2 linked regions of the Cellulophaga sp. L1A9 genome follow. The protein of the gene in region 2 interacts with the protein of the main gene of each other region in a pairwise test. Links are inferred from orthologs where the notes say so. Each region holds a gene or a part of one and is shown on either strand. Other genes may lie near its edges.

Region 1 (8,814 bases), 1.3 Mb from region 2 along the record:
ATGTTAAATGTAATGCCACTAGCATCGCTCTCGTCAAAAACTTCTCCATCTAAAAAGTAACCTTTATAGCCAACAGTAACATCAGAATTACTTGAGGGTTGTTCCCCTTCACCTTGAGCTTCAGTGCTATAGTATAGACCAGAGTCACTTCTAGTAGCCTCTATTTTATTTTCGGTAAGATAAGCAGCTATATCAGCTTCATTTTTGGCAACGTAATCAATATTTTCTTTTTCATCGTTACATCCTAGAAATAGGATAATGCATAAGAAAAGGATACTATTTTTCATTTGATTTTTTTTTTGACAAATATATGTAGCCTATTTTAATTCTAATCTATTTTTTTTCCTTGTGTGGTAAAAGACAAGCCTTGAGAGCCGGATGTAGAAATCATCACACTTTCAAATAAAGGCGCTGATGTATTCGGTTTTACTTGCCAATCAAAAATGAAATTTGCACCAGACCCTCCCTCTTTATCTTTTTCTGCAATAACAATGGCTAAGGTTTCCAGCGGATTCAAATAAATGGTTTTGTCAATATAGGTGTTTAGAAGTTTCCCCTGTGAGTTAAAATATTCTCCTTTAGTTATGTATAAGGTATCTTTTCTACTGGTGTTTCTGATGCTTACCGTGGCAGTTAAATCATGAGTAACATGTTCTGTAACGCTATAAATTTGTGAATAGACAGATAAGTAGCTGCTGCCACTTTCTAAAGAATCTGGTAAGGTAGTAGTATGCATTCTTTTTTTCCAGTCTAAAATACTGTCCAGTGATTTGGGCTGTTTATCTTCGCAAGAAGCAAAAATAAATAATAGGCTGCATAGTTGCAATATAGTTTTCATCTGCTAAACTTTAGAAGTATAAAAATACGCAAAGTTTAGTAGTTATTACTTTCTTTAATTTTTTAGTATTTACCAATTGTTTTTATTCCGATTCGCCTTTTTTTGCGCAGCTTTCTTTTTACTGTGTAATCGTTTTTCTATTGAAGATCTACTCGGTTTTGTTCGTTTCCGTTTTTTTGGTTCTTTAAGCGTGTTTTCTAAAATCAGGAGGAATCTCTTTATAACAAGGGCTTTATTTTTGTGCTGACTTCGGCTTTCATCACACTGTAGTTGTAATACCTTTTCTTTGTTTATTTTATTCTTTAATTTTAAATAAATCTTATCTTTTTCAATTGGGTTTAGACAGCTCGATTTTGCAATATCAAAAAACAGTTCGATTTTGGTAGCTACCTTGTTTACATGCTGTCCACCAGCACCGCTACTTCTAACAGCCTTAAATTGTAATTCTTGTATGATTAGTTCCTTATTCAAAATCAATCTTTTATTCTTGCATTTATGGTGTCAAGGGCTACATTTAAGAACGCTTCTTTTTCGGTTTCATAAGCACGAGGGGCGTTAAATAAAATGATATCGGTCTCATTAAGTTGGCCTTCAATTAAGTAATGAGAACCTTTAAAATACGAGTTTTTTACCCATACCTTTAATCCACTATTTTCAGAAATAATAAGTTCTGATGGATATACTAGAATAGATTTCTCAAGCGTAGCATAAGGTTTTAATAAAGAAATAGGAATAAGATTTACATCGCCAAATAAAGAAGCGGTGTACTTATTTTTAGGATGCATATAGAGTGTTTCGGGATTCTCTTTTGCTAAAATGTTACCTTCTTTTAAAACAATAACCTCATCTGCAAAAGACAGAATATCATTGGTGTCATGTGATGCTACGATGCAGGTGATGTGTTCGGTTTTTAAATAGTTGAAAAGATTTCTTCGCAAGCTATTTTTCCTAGAATTATCAATGTGACTGAAAGGTTCGTCTAATAAGAGAATTTCAGGTTTTTGGGCTAGAACTCTGGCTAGTGCTACCCTTTGCTGTTGACCACCACTTAAGAGTTTTACTTTTGTCTTGGCAAAAGCTGTCATCTCTATCATTTCTAAAAGCTCTTCCGTACGCTCTTTAAGTTCTTGAGGATAGAACACTGATAAAAATTGACTCACATTTTCTTCTACCGATAAGTAGGGCATCAAATCAAAATCTTGAGAGAGGTATTTCATAAAAGTCTCTCCGGGAACCAATTTAAAGTCGGGACCTAAAATAGGATTTTCATCCCAAAAGATACTTCCAGTATTGGGTTGTAAAATGCCATACAAAAGCTTTAATAATGTGCTCTTCCCGCAGCCACTTTCTCCGATAATAGAAATATGTGCTCCTTTTTCAGCCGTAAAACTAATATCAGAGATAATCTGGAGAGAAGAATAGGAAAAAGAAAGGTTCTTTATGTGTAACATAGTGTATTCTATAGCAGACAAAATTAGAAATAAAAAATCCGTTTCAGTTAGAAACGGATTTTAATCTCAAATATTGAAAATGTATTACTCTTTAAATTCTTTTAAAACGGCTTGGTTTGGTAGCGTTTCAAACCCCATGTTAAACAAGGTGAAAGCTTGTAAGTCTACTTGCTCATTTATGATAGCCTCGGTAGATTTGCCTGCGCCGTGTCCTGCATTTACATCAATGCGTATTAATGTTGGATTATCGCCAGCTTGTGCTTCTTGTAAAGCTGCGGCAAATTTAAAACTATGCGCAGGTACTACACGATCATCATGATCTCCCGTGGTAACTATCGTTGCGGGGTAGGCGGTTCCTTTTTTTACATTGTGGACCGGAGAGTATCCTTTTAGGTACTCAAACATTTCTTTATTGTCTTCAGAAGTTCCATAGTCATAGGCCCAACCGGCACCAGAGGTAAATGTATGGTAGCGTAGCATATCTAATACTCCAACAGCTGGCATGGCCACTTTCATTAAATCTGGTCTTTGTGTCATAACAGCACCTACTAATAATCCACCATTAGACCCTCCTTTAATCGCTAAATAATCTTTTGAAGTGTATTTTTTCTTAATTAGATATTCTGCAGCAGCAATAAAATCATCGAAAACATTTTGCTTCTGTAATTTTGTTCCTGCATCATGCCATTTTTTACCATACTCACCACCCCCTCTTAAGTTGGGAACGGCATAAACGCCACCTTGCTCCATCCAAACAGCATTTGCAATGCTAAATGAAGGTGTTAGGCTGATATTAAAACCGCCGTAACCGTATAATATAGTTGGATTTTTACCATTGAGTTCTATTCCTTTTTTATGGGTAATAATCATAGGAACTTTGGTGCCATCTTTTGAAGTGAAGAATACTTGCTTGGATTCATAATCTGATGGATTGAAATCAATATTTGGTTTCCAATACTGCGTATAGTCTCCTGTTTCTACATTGTATTTATACAAAGATCCTGGGGTGCTGTAATTGGTAAATGAAAAATAGAATTCTTTTTCTTCTTTTTTACCTCCAAATCCTCCTGCGGAACCAACTCCAGGTAATTTTACTTCGCGAACTAAGTTTCCATTATAATCATACTGATATACTTTAGAAATAGCATCAACCATATATTCTGCAAAAAAATAACCTCCACCGGTATTTGGTGATAATACGTTTTCGGTTTCGGGAATAAAATCTACCCAATTTTCTGGGCTAGGATTATCAGCATCGACGGTGATTACTTTCTGATTTGGAGCTTCCATATTGGTCATGATATACAATTTGGAACCCTCGTTATCAATAATGTAGCTATCGGTATCTGTATGGTCAAGAATAGTTACAAACGTGGCGTCTGGTTTTGTAAGATCTTGCATTAAAAGCTTACTTCCTGAAGTTGATGTTCTTGGGTATACAAATAAAAAGTGTCCGTCTTCAGTAACATCACCACTAACATATCGGTGCTTTTGATCCGGAGTGCCTCCATAAATTAAGGCATCTTCTTTTTGGGGTGTTCCCAGTTTATGATAGTATAATTTGTGTTGATCTGTTTTAGCGGATAGTTCGCTTCCTTTTGGCTTGTCGTAACTAGAATAATAAAACCCCTCATTATTCTTCCAAGAAATTCCGCTGAATTTAATATCGACTAAAGTGTCTTCAATAATTTCGTTTTTTACGGCGTCTAACAAGATAACCTTTCGCCAATCACTACCGCCTTCGGAAATAGAATAGGCAGCAACACTTCCATCTTTAGAAAAACTTAAACCCGCTAATGAGGTGGTACCATCTTTAGAAAATGTGTTGGGGTCTAAAAAAACTTCAGCTTCGCCGTCTTCGCCTTTTTTTCTATACACAACATATTGATTCTGCAGTCCGTCATTTTTGTAGAAATAACTATAATCACCCTCTGTAAAAGGCGATCCTAATTTCTCATAATTCCATAGTTTTTGTAGTCGGTTTTTTAGATCCTCTCTAAAGGGAATATGATCTAAATACCCGTAGGTAACCTTATTCTGGTCTTTTACCCAGGCTTCCGTTTCTGAGCTTTTGTCGTCTTCTAGCCACCGGTATGGGTCTTTTATTTCAGTACCAAAATAGGTATCTACACTATCTGCTTTATGTGTTATAGGATAATTCACAGTTATTTTTTCTTTTTTAGGTGTTGTTTCGCAACTTACTAGTAGTATAGTAGTCATTGCTATGCTTGCAATTATTTTCATAGGTGGTTTAATTAGTCTCTCTAAAAATACCAAAAAAAAACCTTTGCAACAGGCTTGTTGCAAAGGTTTTAACATTCTTTAGGGTTTAGGAGTTACACCAAGTTGTGTGCTACTAAGTATTCTCCAATCTGTACTGCATTGGTTGCGGCACCTTTTCTAAGATTGTCAGCAACAATCCACATATTTAAAGTGTTGCGTTGGGTTTCATCTCTACGAATACGTCCAACAAAAACATCGTCTTTATCATGCGCATAAATTGGCATTGGATACGTATTTGTATCCGGATTATCTTGTACAATAACTCCTGATGATTCGCTTAATAGTTTACGTACTTCGGTCAAATCAAAATCGTTCTCAAACTCAACATTCACAGACTCAGAATGTCCTCCTGCAGTAGGGATACGTACAGCTGTAGCCGTTATAGAAAAGCTACGATCATCAAATATTTTTTGAGGTTCACGCGCTAATTTCATTTCTTCTTTGGTGTATCCGTTTTCTAAAAAGACATCACAGTGTGGTAATGCATTTCTTCCGATAGGATAAGGATATGCCATTTCACCTTTTATACCTGCAATTTCATTTTCTAATTGTTGAACAGCTTTTACGCCTGTTCCAGAAACAGATTGGTAGGTAGAAATTACCACCCTTTTCATTTTATATTTTTTGTGAAGAGGAGCAAGACACATAACTAATTGAATCGTAGAGCAATTAGGGTTTGCTATAATTTTATCTTCTTTTGTTAATTGGTCTGCATTAATTTCAGGAACTATCAATTTCTTGGTAGGATCCATTCGCCATGCAGATGAATTATCAATTACTGTTGTGCCTACTGCAGCAAATTTAGGAGCCCATTCTGTTGAGGTGTCTCCACCAGCAGAAAAAATGGCAATCTCTGGCTTTGCAGCTACAGCATCAGCTAAACCTATAACGGTATATTCCTTATTTTTATAGGTCATTTTTTTACCTACTGAACGTTCAGAAGCTACTAATAATAATTCTGTGATAGGAAAATTACGTTCAGCTAATACTTTTAGCATTACTTCACCTACCATACCTGTTGCACCTACAACTGCTACTTTCATTGTTATAAATTTTGAGCAACAAATGTACTTCAATAGGACTAATCGGACAAAGAAATTAAAGATGAATAATTATAATTTAACAAAAAGTTATATTTATAACATAATTTGATTATCTTTCATGATATTATAGCTAGGAAGTCTAAAAACCATAAATTTGCCAAAAAAGGAAGTTTTAGAGAATAATATGAAGGTATGGATTATTGATGACGATTTAGTATCACGATTTGCTACACAATATGGGGTTCGACAATCTTCTACTTCGTGTGCTATTAATATTTTTGAAAGTGCTGCAGAAGTTTTAGTGCTCATACAGGATGAAGCCTTTTCTGAAACTGATTTACCCGATATATTACTACTAGATCTTGTAATGCCAGAAATAAATGGTTGGCAGTTTTTAGAAGAATTAGAAAAAACAGGAAAGAACAAGAGCAGTCTCCGAATATACATATTATCTGCTTTCACAAATTCTAAAGATCTAATTTTAGCAAAAGAACACCCTTTAGTATTTGGCTATTTTGATAAGCCTATATCTAAAGCTAGTGTAGATTCCATATTTAAAACAATAGAGTAATCCTTTTAGCTATTTTTTCATCTTAAGAAAAAATGTGTTAAGTAGGGCAAAAGAAAAACCGTCAAATACATTAGCGTAATGTACCTGACGGCTTTAGATTAGTACTGCAGTGCAGCGGTATTACCCAAATATTGGATAATGAATTTTATTTATTTTTTCAATAAATCTCTAATTTCAGCAAGAAGATCTTCTTGAGAAGGTCCAGCAGGAGCTGCAGGAGCAGGAGGTGTTTTTGTTTTGTTGTAAGCTCTTACAATCATGAACATCACTAATCCAACGATTAATAAGTTTACGATAGTGTTAATCCAAGAACCGTAAGCGATTACAGCTCCACCTGCTTCTTTTGCAGCAGCTAAAGTAGTGTAATCTTGTCCGTCCATTGCAATATGCATATCTTCAAAATTCATTCCGCCAGCGAAATAACCAATAAATGGCATAGCGATATCCTTAACAAATCCATTAATTACGGCACCTAATGCGCCAGCCATAATTACTGCAACTGCAAATTCTATGACATTACCTGTCATAATGAAATTCTTAAATTCTTTTAACATGATTTAGTGTTTTTAATTATTAGTTAATAGTTTAATGTAGCGCAAGGTACTAAAAAATTAAATCTTAAATAAATGTTAATGAATATTTATTGTTTAAAGGATGACACGCTTAACCCTCTGAGAGATACCTGTAAGCACTTCATAAGAAATGGTATTGGCTCCTTCTGCAAATTCCGTTGCTGTTGGTTTTTCTCCAAAAACGATAACTTCATCGCCTTCAGCACAATCAATACCTGTAACATCAACCATAATCATGTCCATACACGTATTGCCAAGAATTGGAGCATAATGACCGTGTACACAAACAACTCCTTTGCCATTTCCATATTCTCTACCAATACCGTCCGCATGGCCTAAAGGCAAAGTTGCGGTTTTTAATTTTTTATCAGAAGTAAAAGCTCGGTTGTAGCCAACACTTTCATTGGCTTCTAAATAATGTATTTGAGAGATATTTGTTTTAAGAGTAGCAACAGGAATAAAATTTTTATCCTCATCGCTATCATTTCCAAAGCCGTATAAGCCAATTCCGCTTCGTACCATATCAAAATGCGCTTCTGGGTAGTTGATAATTCCAGAGGTGTTTGATAAATGTTTAAAGGGAATATAAGGTAAGGCGGCATCTATTTGCCTACTAATTTTATTGAAGCTTTTAATTTGATTTAGGGTAAATTCTTTTTCCTCTAAATCTTCAGAAGCGGCTAAATGTGAAAAAATAGACAACACTTTTACAGCCGTAGTTTCTGATAGTTTTTTAACGATTGAAGGAATATCCTTAGCATTAAAGCCTAACCTATTTAATCCTGTATTAAATTTTAGATGAATAGGATAATTTTTCTGATTGTGGCGCTCTGCGGTAGCAATAAACTCCGTTAGTATTCTTTCTGAAAAGATATTGGGTTCTAAACAGCGTTCAATAATAGTATCAAAACTTACTATTTGAGAGTGTAAAACCAAAATAGGGACTTTAATCCCAGCATTACGAAGCGTAACACCTTCTTCCGCATAAGCAACCGCAAGATAATCTACCCCTAAATCGACTAATTTAGTAGCAATCGCTACCGCGTCACTTCCGTAGGCAAACGCTTTAACTACGCCTAGAAATTTAGTTTTTGAAGTAATTTTTGTTTTTAAGTACTGGTAATTGTGTTCTAAAGCTTTTAAGTTTATTTCTAGAACCGTTTCTTGAGCCTTAGCCATTGGTTTTTGTATTATCTTTTACTTGCTCTACGTCAATATCAATATCCTTGACTTTTTCTCGGAGCATAGCTTTGTAATATGCAGCTCGGCTCAATGGCTCATAAGCCTCTATTTCTCCTAACAGCACTAATTTGTCATTGGAAGACTTTCTAAAACTGTAATTGGCTAAGTTTCCTGTACGTGTACAAATGGCGTGTACTTTGGTTACATATTCTGCTGTAGCCATAAGTGCAGGCATAGGACCAAATGGGTTTCCTTTAAAATCCATATCTAAGCCAGCGACCAAAACACGGATGCCTTTATTTGCTAAATCATTGCAGACGGCAACAATTTCATCATCGAAAAACTGCGCTTCGTCAATTCCGACTACGTCACAGCCGTCTGCTAGCAAACGAATATTAGCGGCTGCGGGCACGGGAGTAGAGCGTATTTGGTTGGCATCATGTGATACCACCATTTCCTCATCATAGCGTGTATCTACTTGAGGTTTAAAAATTTCAACCTTTTGCTTTGCGAATTGGGCTCTTTTTAATCTTCGGATAAGCTCCTCAGTCTTACCAGAGAACATAGAACCACAGATAACTTCGATCCAGCCAAATTGTTCTTTAGGGTTTACAGTATTTTCGAGAAACATTTTGTAATTTTAGACGAAAGTTATACGTTATTCGTTTTATTAAAACGAAGCCATAAAATTACTAAACAAACACGGTCTTTTATAATAGATTAGAATAAAAAATTTTGACAGATGAAAAAACAGCTGAAAAAAAAATTGGTTAAAATTGCAACAAATATTATTACTGCTGATGACATTAATGATATAACTGGAATGTATGCTGCATCAAAAGAGTTGTATGAGAAATTAGCGGTGCTTAAATTT
Region 2 (8,637 bases):
TTAATAATGATGGATATGTTTTAGCTGCAAATTACAGCGGTGGCTCTGTGGGCCTATTAAAAATTGATTCTTCGGGGAATTTATCAAACCTATTAGATCTCCAACAACATACAGGAAAAGGCACTACAGAAAGGCAAGAAGCACCACACGCACATTCCTCTTGGTTTGTCAACGATATTATAATTTCAGCAGATCTAGGAACTAATGAGCTTTGGTTCTCAACCATTAATACAACAACAAATACACTAGATACGATACCCCCATTTAGGTTGCCAATGGCAGAAGGTGCAGGACCAAGACATTTGGCATTTCACCCAAACAAAAACGTTCTATATGTTTTAAATGAGCTAGACAATACAATTACTAGCGTTACAAAAACAGCAGAGGGCAACTATCAAAAAAAGCAAACCATTTCTTCTATTCCAGATGATTTTAAAGAGCCTACTAAAAGTGCAGACATTCATATCTCTAAGGATGGGAAATTCATTTACGCTACAAACCGAGGCCATAATAGTATCGCCATTTTAAGTGTAAATGAGGATAATGGCGATTTAAATTTAGTAGGATACGAATCTTGTCGAGGTAAAAATCCACGAAATTTCTCGCTGTCTCCGGATAATGATTTTCTAGTAGTAGCAAATCAAGATACAAACAATTTAGTTTCCTACAAGAGAAATACTGAAACAGGATTATTAACGTTCGTTGCTGAAATAGAAGCTCCTACTCCCGTTTGTATTGCTTTTCAATAATTACGTCAAGCTTTTATTCATCGTTAATAGAATGTTCTGAATGTTTTCATAACTCAATGGTTTTTCTAGATAAGCTATTACATTTTTGTATTTCGCAGCTTTTTCCTTATCTGCCAGCCTACCAGAAGAGGTTAACATGGCTATAGGAATATCCTGATAAATACTTTTTATAGATAACTCTTCTAAAAACTCGAAGCCATCCATGACCGGCATATTTACGTCTAGAATTATTAAACTTGGTGTATTATCTTTAAGATAATCCAAAGCTAATTGTCCGTCTATTACCGCTTCTATATTCTCAAAACCTTGATTTTTTAACTTTGTGGTTGTAATGTAATTGGTAATTTCATCATCATCTACCAATAGTATTTTAAAATTGCTACTAGAATTATTTTTCATTAAAATATAATTTTAAATTGTGTTCCTTTATTTAATTCACTTTTAGTGGTAATCTCACCCCCATTATTAGTGATAATAGAATTGGTTATATAAAGTCCTACCCCAAGACCCTCAACATGGGAATGCATGCGTTTAAAAAGTCCGAATATTTTTTCTGGGTCGGTATCTTTATCAAACCCAATTCCGTTGTCTTTAATTGTTAGTACTGTTTTACCGTCTATAATGCTCGTTTTGATAATTATAACTGGTTTTCTATTTGGGTTTCTGTATTTAATGGAATTAGAAATCAAGTTTTGCAAAATACTTTCTATTTGTTTTAAATTATAAATTATGGATGGTGCGCGTACAAAATCTTCTTTTATAATAGTTCTACTTTGTACTATCTCTTCCGAATTGTCAACCTTTACTTTGCCTATAATACTGGAAAAATTAACAACTTCCTTTTTATCTTCCATATTAGTTTTTAAAGCTATTACGGAGTTTAAAGCTCTTAACTTATTGCACATTTGCATTGCTACTTCTTGTACTTTCTCAAAAACAGGTAAACCTTCTTGTGAAATTGCATTTTCGCTTTGCAACATATCTAATAAACTATGTATATTAGTAAGTGGTGATCTTAAATCATGCGCTGCTACATAAGAAAACTCCTCTAATTCCTGATTTTTACGTTTTAGGTTATCGTTTACCGTCTGTAAATTAAGTTTTGTAGCCTTTAATTGATCAATGTTGCTGGTTAAGCTTGTAACATCTAGGGTACTCATTCCAAGATAATCGCCTATTTTAAAAGCTTTGATCATAAATTTCAACATTCCTTTGTCAGTGTGAAACGTTAATTCATCAAACCCCATAGCTTCACCTGTAAGCAAAACATCTTTATACATTTGATACCGCTCTGTATCCTTTAAATATGGAAAAAAATCTAATAAATTTCTACCTATAAAATCTTCTCTTTTTATTTTAATTGCCTTTAGACCGGCTTCGTTGACATCAACAAAATTTAAATCTTTGTTTAAAATAACAAATGGTGAGTATGCCATGTTAAAAAAAGCGCTTCTTATTTCCTTATTATATTCTCCTTCTATTGCTACCATGACATTTCTTTTTGATTTAGGCTAAATCAATATTATGGTTCAAATTTGATGTTTTAAAACGAAAATTTAAGAGCAGTATCTTTAACTGCTTTTTATCTATAGGTGAATGAACATAAACTGTCGATGAAGGAAATATAAACTACAATTTTCTTAAAAAAATCTAAGGCTATATAAACAAAAAAGGCAAAAAATATGAAAACTCATATTTTTTGCCTTTCTCAAATATCTGATACTAAGGAGTGTAAATCTAGATTTACTCTTCTTCTTTTACTTCTTCTTTAGTTTCTTCTTTTGCTTCAAAATCTGCTATTCCTTGCTCTTGAAGCATATTATACCATTGAATAACTTTCTTAATGTCACTGGCATATACTCTATCTTCATCATAATTAGGAAGTATTTCAAAAAAGTACTCTTCTAATTTTAACTTATCATCTTTGTGAGAAACCGGAGTTTTCTCCCCATTTTCTTTTTCTTGAATTTTTCTGAACACTTCTCGAAGCGGAATTTCTGCATCTAGTGTGTAAATCGCGATTTCCGAAAGAACACTTACATTGTTCTTAAAACCAACGGTTATTTTTTTACCATCTAATAATGATTCTGCTACAAAACCAGCTCTAGTCTGTGTTAATAATTTAAACAAACCTGGTTTTCCTCCTATGGATAAAATTTTATCTAAACTCATGTATTATTTTAATTTCTGGACAAATATTAAACTTTTACGCGTATAAAAAAACTAGATTACCTACCTTTTTTCATATCTGGAAAACGCATGCGATAATCTGCACTAATTTTTCCTTTTGAAATGTTACTCAATTTTCCTTTTAATAAACGCTTTTTTAGGCTCGATAGTTTATCTGTAAACAAAATTCCTTCAATATGATCATATTCATGTTGAATTACTCTGGCCAATAAACCTCCGTAGCTCTCACTTTTTTCATTAAAATTTTCATCTAAATAGGTAATCTTAATGGTTTCTTTTCTATTCACATCTTCGCGAATATCAGGAATACTTAAACACCCTTCATTAAAGTTCCACTCTTCTCCTGTTTCTTCCTCTATCTTAGCATTCACGAACACTTTCTTAAAGCCATCTAGTGCTTTTTGATCTTCTGGAGCTAAATCTTCATCCTCTGAAAATGGCGTTGTGTCTATAACAAATAAGCGAATAGGCAAGCCAATTTGTGGTGCTGCCAAACCAACGCCACTTGCATTATACATGGTTTCCCACATATTTTCGACTAAGGTTTCTAGTTTAGGATAGTCCTTTGCTATATCAGTTCCTACTTTTCGTAAAACTGGATCTCCGTAAGCGATAATTGGTAATATCATTTTATTAAATTCTGTTTAAATATGCTTGTAAAATAATTGTCGCACTAATCTCATCAACCAATGCTTTGTCTCTTCTCTGCTTCTTTTTTAAACCACTATCTATCATCGTCTGAAACGCCATTTTGGAGGTAAACCTTTCATCTTGGCGCTCAATTTTCATAGAAGGAAAACTAAGCTTCAACTTCTCTATAAATGGTAAAATCAAAGCTTCAGATTCTGAAACTTGATTATTCATTTGTTTTGGTTCTCCAACCACTATCAGCTCCACATTCTCGGTGGCGATATAGTTCTTTAAAAAATCAATCAATTCCTTTGTGGCTACAGTGGTTAATCCTGATGCAATAAGTTGTAACTCATCCGTAACAGCAATTCCTGTTCGCACTTTACCATAATCAATTGCAACAATCCTTGCCATTCATTTTATTTTTTACAAAAATAAAGGATAAATTGTTATAACTATAAATTAGCACGAATAATTAGTGTTTAGGACTTATATTTGAGGAAATTTTAGCGTAAAATGACGGAATTAAGAGAGCAAATAGAAAAAGCTTGGGATAACCGAGATTTATTGAAAGAAGAAAAGACACAAACTGCAATACGCTCAGTAATAGATTTATTAGATGAAGGTAAATTGCGTTGTGCAGAACCAACAACAGATGGTTGGCAAATAAATGAATGGGTTAAAAAAGCAGTAGTATTATATTTCCCTATTCAGAAAATGGAAACTCTTGAAGCTGGTATTTTTGAATACCACGATAAAATGCCTTTAAAAAGAGGATATAAAGAAAAAGGAATTCGTGTAGTACCAGGAGCTACGGCAAGACACGGAGCTTACATCTCTGCGGGTACTATTTTAATGCCTAGTTATGTAAATATAGGTGCATATGTAGACGAGGGTACTATGGTAGATACTTGGGCTACAGTTGGTAGCTGTGCTCAAATTGGTAAAAATGTACACCTTAGTGGAGGCGTTGGTATCGGTGGTGTTTTAGAGCCATTACAAGCCGCTCCTGTAATCATTGAAGACAATGTGTTTGTAGGTTCTAGATGTATTGTTGTAGAAGGCGTACGTGTAGAAAAAGAAGCTGTATTAGGTGCAAATGTTGTCCTTACAGCATCAACAAAAATTATTGATGTTACTGGAGATACTCCTGTTGAACGTAAAGGTTTAGTGCCTGCAAGATCAGTAGTTATCCCTGGGAGTTACACAAAAAAGTTTGCTGCAGGAGAATACAACGTTCCTTGTGCATTAATTATTGGTACGCGTAAAGAAAGTACAAATAAAAAGACCTCTCTAAACGATGCGCTTAGAGAATATGATGTTGCTGTATAAAATAACAACTAGATAAAATAGCGTAGTCTTCCATGGTTTTAATAGATCATGGAAGATTTTTTTTTGAAATCGTTTTCATATAAAAACCTTAAAATATTATTTATACAGGTCATTTTTTTTTAGGTTTGCCAACATATAAAAACGATTGTTCTTGTAACTATTTTACAAGTTTTAATAGATACTTTGATTATGAAAATAGTGATACTAGCTGCCGGAATGGGTTCAAGATTAGGAAACCCGTTTCCTAAACCTTTAACGCCTTTGGTGAATGGAAAAAGTATCATGCAAATGCAAGTAGATAATATAGATGCTTACTATTCTATTGATGATATTAGTGTAGTTGTAGGTTTTAAAAAAAACCTAATCATGGAGCGTTTTCCTGATTTAAGTTATATCTACAATCCTTTTTTTGACAATACAAATACCTCAAAAAGTTTATTAAAGGCTTTAAAAAAATTCAGAGATAAATCTGTACTTTGGATGAATGGCGATGTAGTATTTGATGAAAAACTATTTGACGTTTTGAGTCCATTTATCAAGAAGAAACAGTCTTTCGTTGCTGTAAACACAAGTAAAGTAGCTGATGAAGAGGTGAAATATACCTTAGAAAATGGGTTTATTAAAAAACTTTCAAAAACAGTTACAGGCGGTCTAGGTGAAGCCGTTGGGATTAATTATATCGCATCAAAAGACATCAATAGTTTTATTGCTAGATTAGAAGAATGTGACGCTAACGATTATTTTGAACGTGGTATTGAAATTGCCATAGAAAAAGATGGTTTGGAAGTGTGTGCTGTAGATATTTCTCAATACAATTGTATGGAAGTAGATTTTCAGGAAGATTTAGATAACGCCAATAAGCTACTGGAATAATGAAAACTGTTCTTTTTTGTCAGAATGCCTATGCTTTTGGAATTTTAGCACCCATTAGAGCTGTATTACAAAAGGAGAGTCATGAGTATATCTGGTATATATCACCTAAGTTATTAGATACATTTCCGTTCAAAAAAGAAAACTTTACGACTAGTATTTTAGACCTTCAATTATTTGAAAGCGATGCTATTTTTGCTCCTGGAAATGAAGTTCCGTATTATTTACGAGGGGTGAAAGTGCAAATATTTCATGGTTTGGCAGGAGAAAAAAAAGGGCATTTTAGAATCCGCCATTATTTTGATTTATACCTTACGCAAGGACCTTACTTTACTCAAAAATTTAATGCCTTTAAAGCGCAATACCAGAATTTTGAAGTTGTAGAAACGGGTTGGCCTAAATTAGATATTTACCGTTCAGAGGCTCATGATTATAGCACGGAAAAAGAAACGTTATTAAATAAATATAACACTGATAAGATTATTTTATATGCTCCTACCTTCTCTCCTAGCCTAACATCGGCACCTTATTTATTAGATCAAATTAAAGAGTTAGCATTAAATACAGGTTATCTTGTTTTAATAAAATTCCACGATTTAATGGATGTAAAGTGGATAGCCGCGTATAAAAAACTATCCGAAGAAATCCCTAATATCCTTTTTAAGGAAGACAAGAATATTATAAAATATCTATTACTAGCTGATTTGATGGTTAGTGATACCTCTTCCGTTATTTATGAATTTTTATTACTGAACAAACCTGTAATAACCTTTAAGAATATTTCTGAAAATATTCAATGGTTAGATGCTAAATCTTACGACAGCCTGACCGATAAAGTAAGAACGAGTATAGCAAATGATAGCTTCGCTTTACAAAGAAAAGAATTATGTGCGCAGTATCATCCGTATAACGATGGAAAATCGGCAGCGCGAATGGTGCAAACCACCAAAGAATATATTGCAAAGAATGGAGTGCCTAACGAAAGGAAGTTATCGTTTTTAAGAAGGAAAAAAATACGTAAAATCTTTGGCAAACCAACTAAAGACATATGTACAGGTCCTAAAAAAGAAAAAATATCGGCACTTGTAATAACCTACAATGAGGAAGAACATATCAATGGTGTATTAGAGAACTTACAATTTGCTGACGAAATCATTGTTGTAGATTCTTTTAGTACGGATACGACCATTGAAAAAATAAAAGCTTTTAAAAACATTCATTTAATTCAAAGACCTTTTAAAGATTTTACGGATCAGAAAGCGTATGCCTTAGCACAAGCTAAGCACAATTGGGTTTTATTTATTGATGCTGATGAGCGGCTAACCGATGCCTTGAAAAATGAAGTGCTAAAAACTGTAAATTCGGATCAAAAGAAAGCAGCTGCCTATTATTTTTTGAGAATATTTATGTTCGAAAAACAACGGATGCGTTTTACTGGAACGCAATCTGATAAAAATTACAGGTTGTTTCAGAAATCTAAAGTGAAATTTGACACTACAAAAACGGTACACGAAACACTGTTGGTTGACGGAGAATCTAAGGTGTTAAAAAATAAGCTCATCCATTATTCCTATAACAACTACGAAGAGTTTAAAAACAAGCGATTAAAGTATACCAGCATGCAAGCCAAGGAATTGTTGGCTAAAAACAAAAAACCTACTGCATTTCACTTTGTCATAAAACCCGCATTTCGCTTCTTTAAACATTATGTAATTGGCTTAGGATTTTTAGACGGAAAAAAAGGAATCATTTTGAGTTATTTAATGGCGCTAGGCATTCACAACAGGTATAGTGAATTAAAAAAATTACGCAAAGAAAAACAGCTTTAGAACATCAATTGTTTTTTAACTTGCTTGTATTGCTCGTTAGTTTTCATGTATTTAAGTCCCATATAATACGCCGCTAAATAGGACCAATAAAATCCTTCTTTACCATTTAAAAAATTAAGCTCTACAAAATATTTCTTAAAAAACTCTAATTTCACTCTAATGAAAATTGTAGCTATGGAATAGTTCTTATTCTTTAAATATTTGCCCTCCGCATAGATCGTAGCATAATTAGAAAGTTTTACTATATAATTATCTAATGACCGTGTGGTAAAATGAAGAAAATTATTTTTTAATTTGGCAGATTCTCCTTCCAAAATAATATTTTCATGCACTTTTTTACCATCAAACTTTCCCATATTCTTATTGAATAAGCGCAAGATATATTCTTTACTATCTGGACCATAGTCAAATACTTTGCCTAGAAAAACATGTTTCCTTTTTAGATAGAAACCACTGATATTCATTTCTGGCTTAAGATTTTCTTGAATTTCAGTAATCAATTCTTCGGATAGAATTTCATCAGCATCTAAACTCAGTACCCAGTTGTTTGTTGTTTTCTCTAAGGCAAATTGTTTTTGTGTACCAAAACCTTCAAAATCCTTATGAAATAGTTTTACATGATATTTTTTACAAATTTCTAAGGTAGCATCTGTACTGCCTGAGTCTACAACAATAATTTCATCGGCCCAGGAAAGCTTATTTAAACATTTATCCAAAATTCGTTCTTCATTATATGTAATAATAAAAACAGACAATTTTTCCTTCATAATACCCTTTTAAAATAGCCGTATTTGCATTCCTAACACAAAGTACTGCAATAAAACATTGCTATAACAGCTTTTCTAGTGCCTTTATTACACACTTAGTCTTAAAACATCTGTTAAAAGATATATTTTAATCATTAATAAAAGGTTATTTTTGACCCCTAAAATTTTATCATGCAGGAAGAAATAAATAAATGTATCGAAATTCTTTCTAAAGGCGGTTTAATTCTTTACCCAACAGATACTGTTTGGGGTATTGGCTGCGATGCTACC

The links.
Region 1: the proteins of def (region 2) and GQR94_RS07280 interact in binary tests that used the Escherichia coli proteins (3 or more experiments, as listed by UniProt). The link is inferred for Cellulophaga sp. L1A9 from one-to-one orthologs.

What each region holds. Positions count from the first base shown.
Region 1 is NZ_CP047027.1:1,700,391-1,709,204, reverse strand. What follows is about bases 3,621-6,529. They hold GQR94_RS07280 (aspartate-semialdehyde dehydrogenase), read right to left. Parts: upstream 5,616-6,529; coding sequence 4,626-5,615; downstream 3,621-4,625. Other genes in these bases: mscL (large conductance mechanosensitive channel protein MscL), read right to left, coding at 6,336-6,529; GQR94_RS07275 (response regulator), read left to right, coding at 5,770-6,186; GQR94_RS07285 (prolyl oligopeptidase family protein), read right to left, coding at 3,621-4,533. Outside these bases: GQR94_RS07305 (FKBP-type peptidyl-prolyl cis-trans isomerase), read right to left, coding at 1-287; GQR94_RS07300 (DUF3124 domain-containing protein), read right to left, coding at 329-838; alternative ribosome rescue aminoacyl-tRNA hydrolase ArfB, read right to left, coding at 908-1,309; GQR94_RS07290 (ABC transporter ATP-binding protein), read right to left, coding at 1,312-2,289; more of GQR94_RS07285, read right to left, coding at 2,374-3,620; more of mscL, read right to left, coding at 6,530-6,740; alr (alanine racemase), read right to left, coding at 6,834-7,937; GQR94_RS07260 (thymidine kinase), read right to left, coding at 7,930-8,571; GQR94_RS07255 (hypothetical protein), read left to right, coding at 8,683-8,814.
Region 2 is NZ_CP047027.1:360,196-368,832, forward strand. Bases 1,774-4,505 are described here. They hold def (peptide deformylase), read right to left. Parts: upstream 3,569-4,505; coding sequence 2,978-3,568; downstream 1,774-2,977. Other genes in these bases: GQR94_RS01570 (ATP-binding protein), read right to left, coding at 1,774-2,239; GQR94_RS01575 (DUF5606 domain-containing protein), read right to left, coding at 2,493-2,921; ruvX (Holliday junction resolvase RuvX), read right to left, coding at 3,573-3,983; GQR94_RS01590 (2,3,4,5-tetrahydropyridine-2,6-dicarboxylate N-succinyltransferase), read left to right, coding at 4,086-4,505. Outside these bases: GQR94_RS01560 (lactonase family protein), read left to right, coding at 1-749; GQR94_RS01565 (response regulator), read right to left, coding at 750-1,148; more of GQR94_RS01570, read right to left, coding at 1,148-1,773; more of GQR94_RS01590, read left to right, coding at 4,506-4,901; GQR94_RS01595 (NTP transferase domain-containing protein), read left to right, coding at 5,091-5,774; GQR94_RS01600 (CDP-glycerol glycerophosphotransferase family protein), read left to right, coding at 5,774-7,600; GQR94_RS01605 (glycosyltransferase family 2 protein), read right to left, coding at 7,597-8,367; GQR94_RS01610 (L-threonylcarbamoyladenylate synthase), read left to right, coding at 8,539-8,637. UniProt on the Escherichia coli protein: Removes the formyl group from the N-terminal Met of newly synthesized proteins. Requires at least a dipeptide for an efficient rate of reaction. N-terminal L-methionine is a prerequisite for activity but the enzyme has broad specificity at other positions.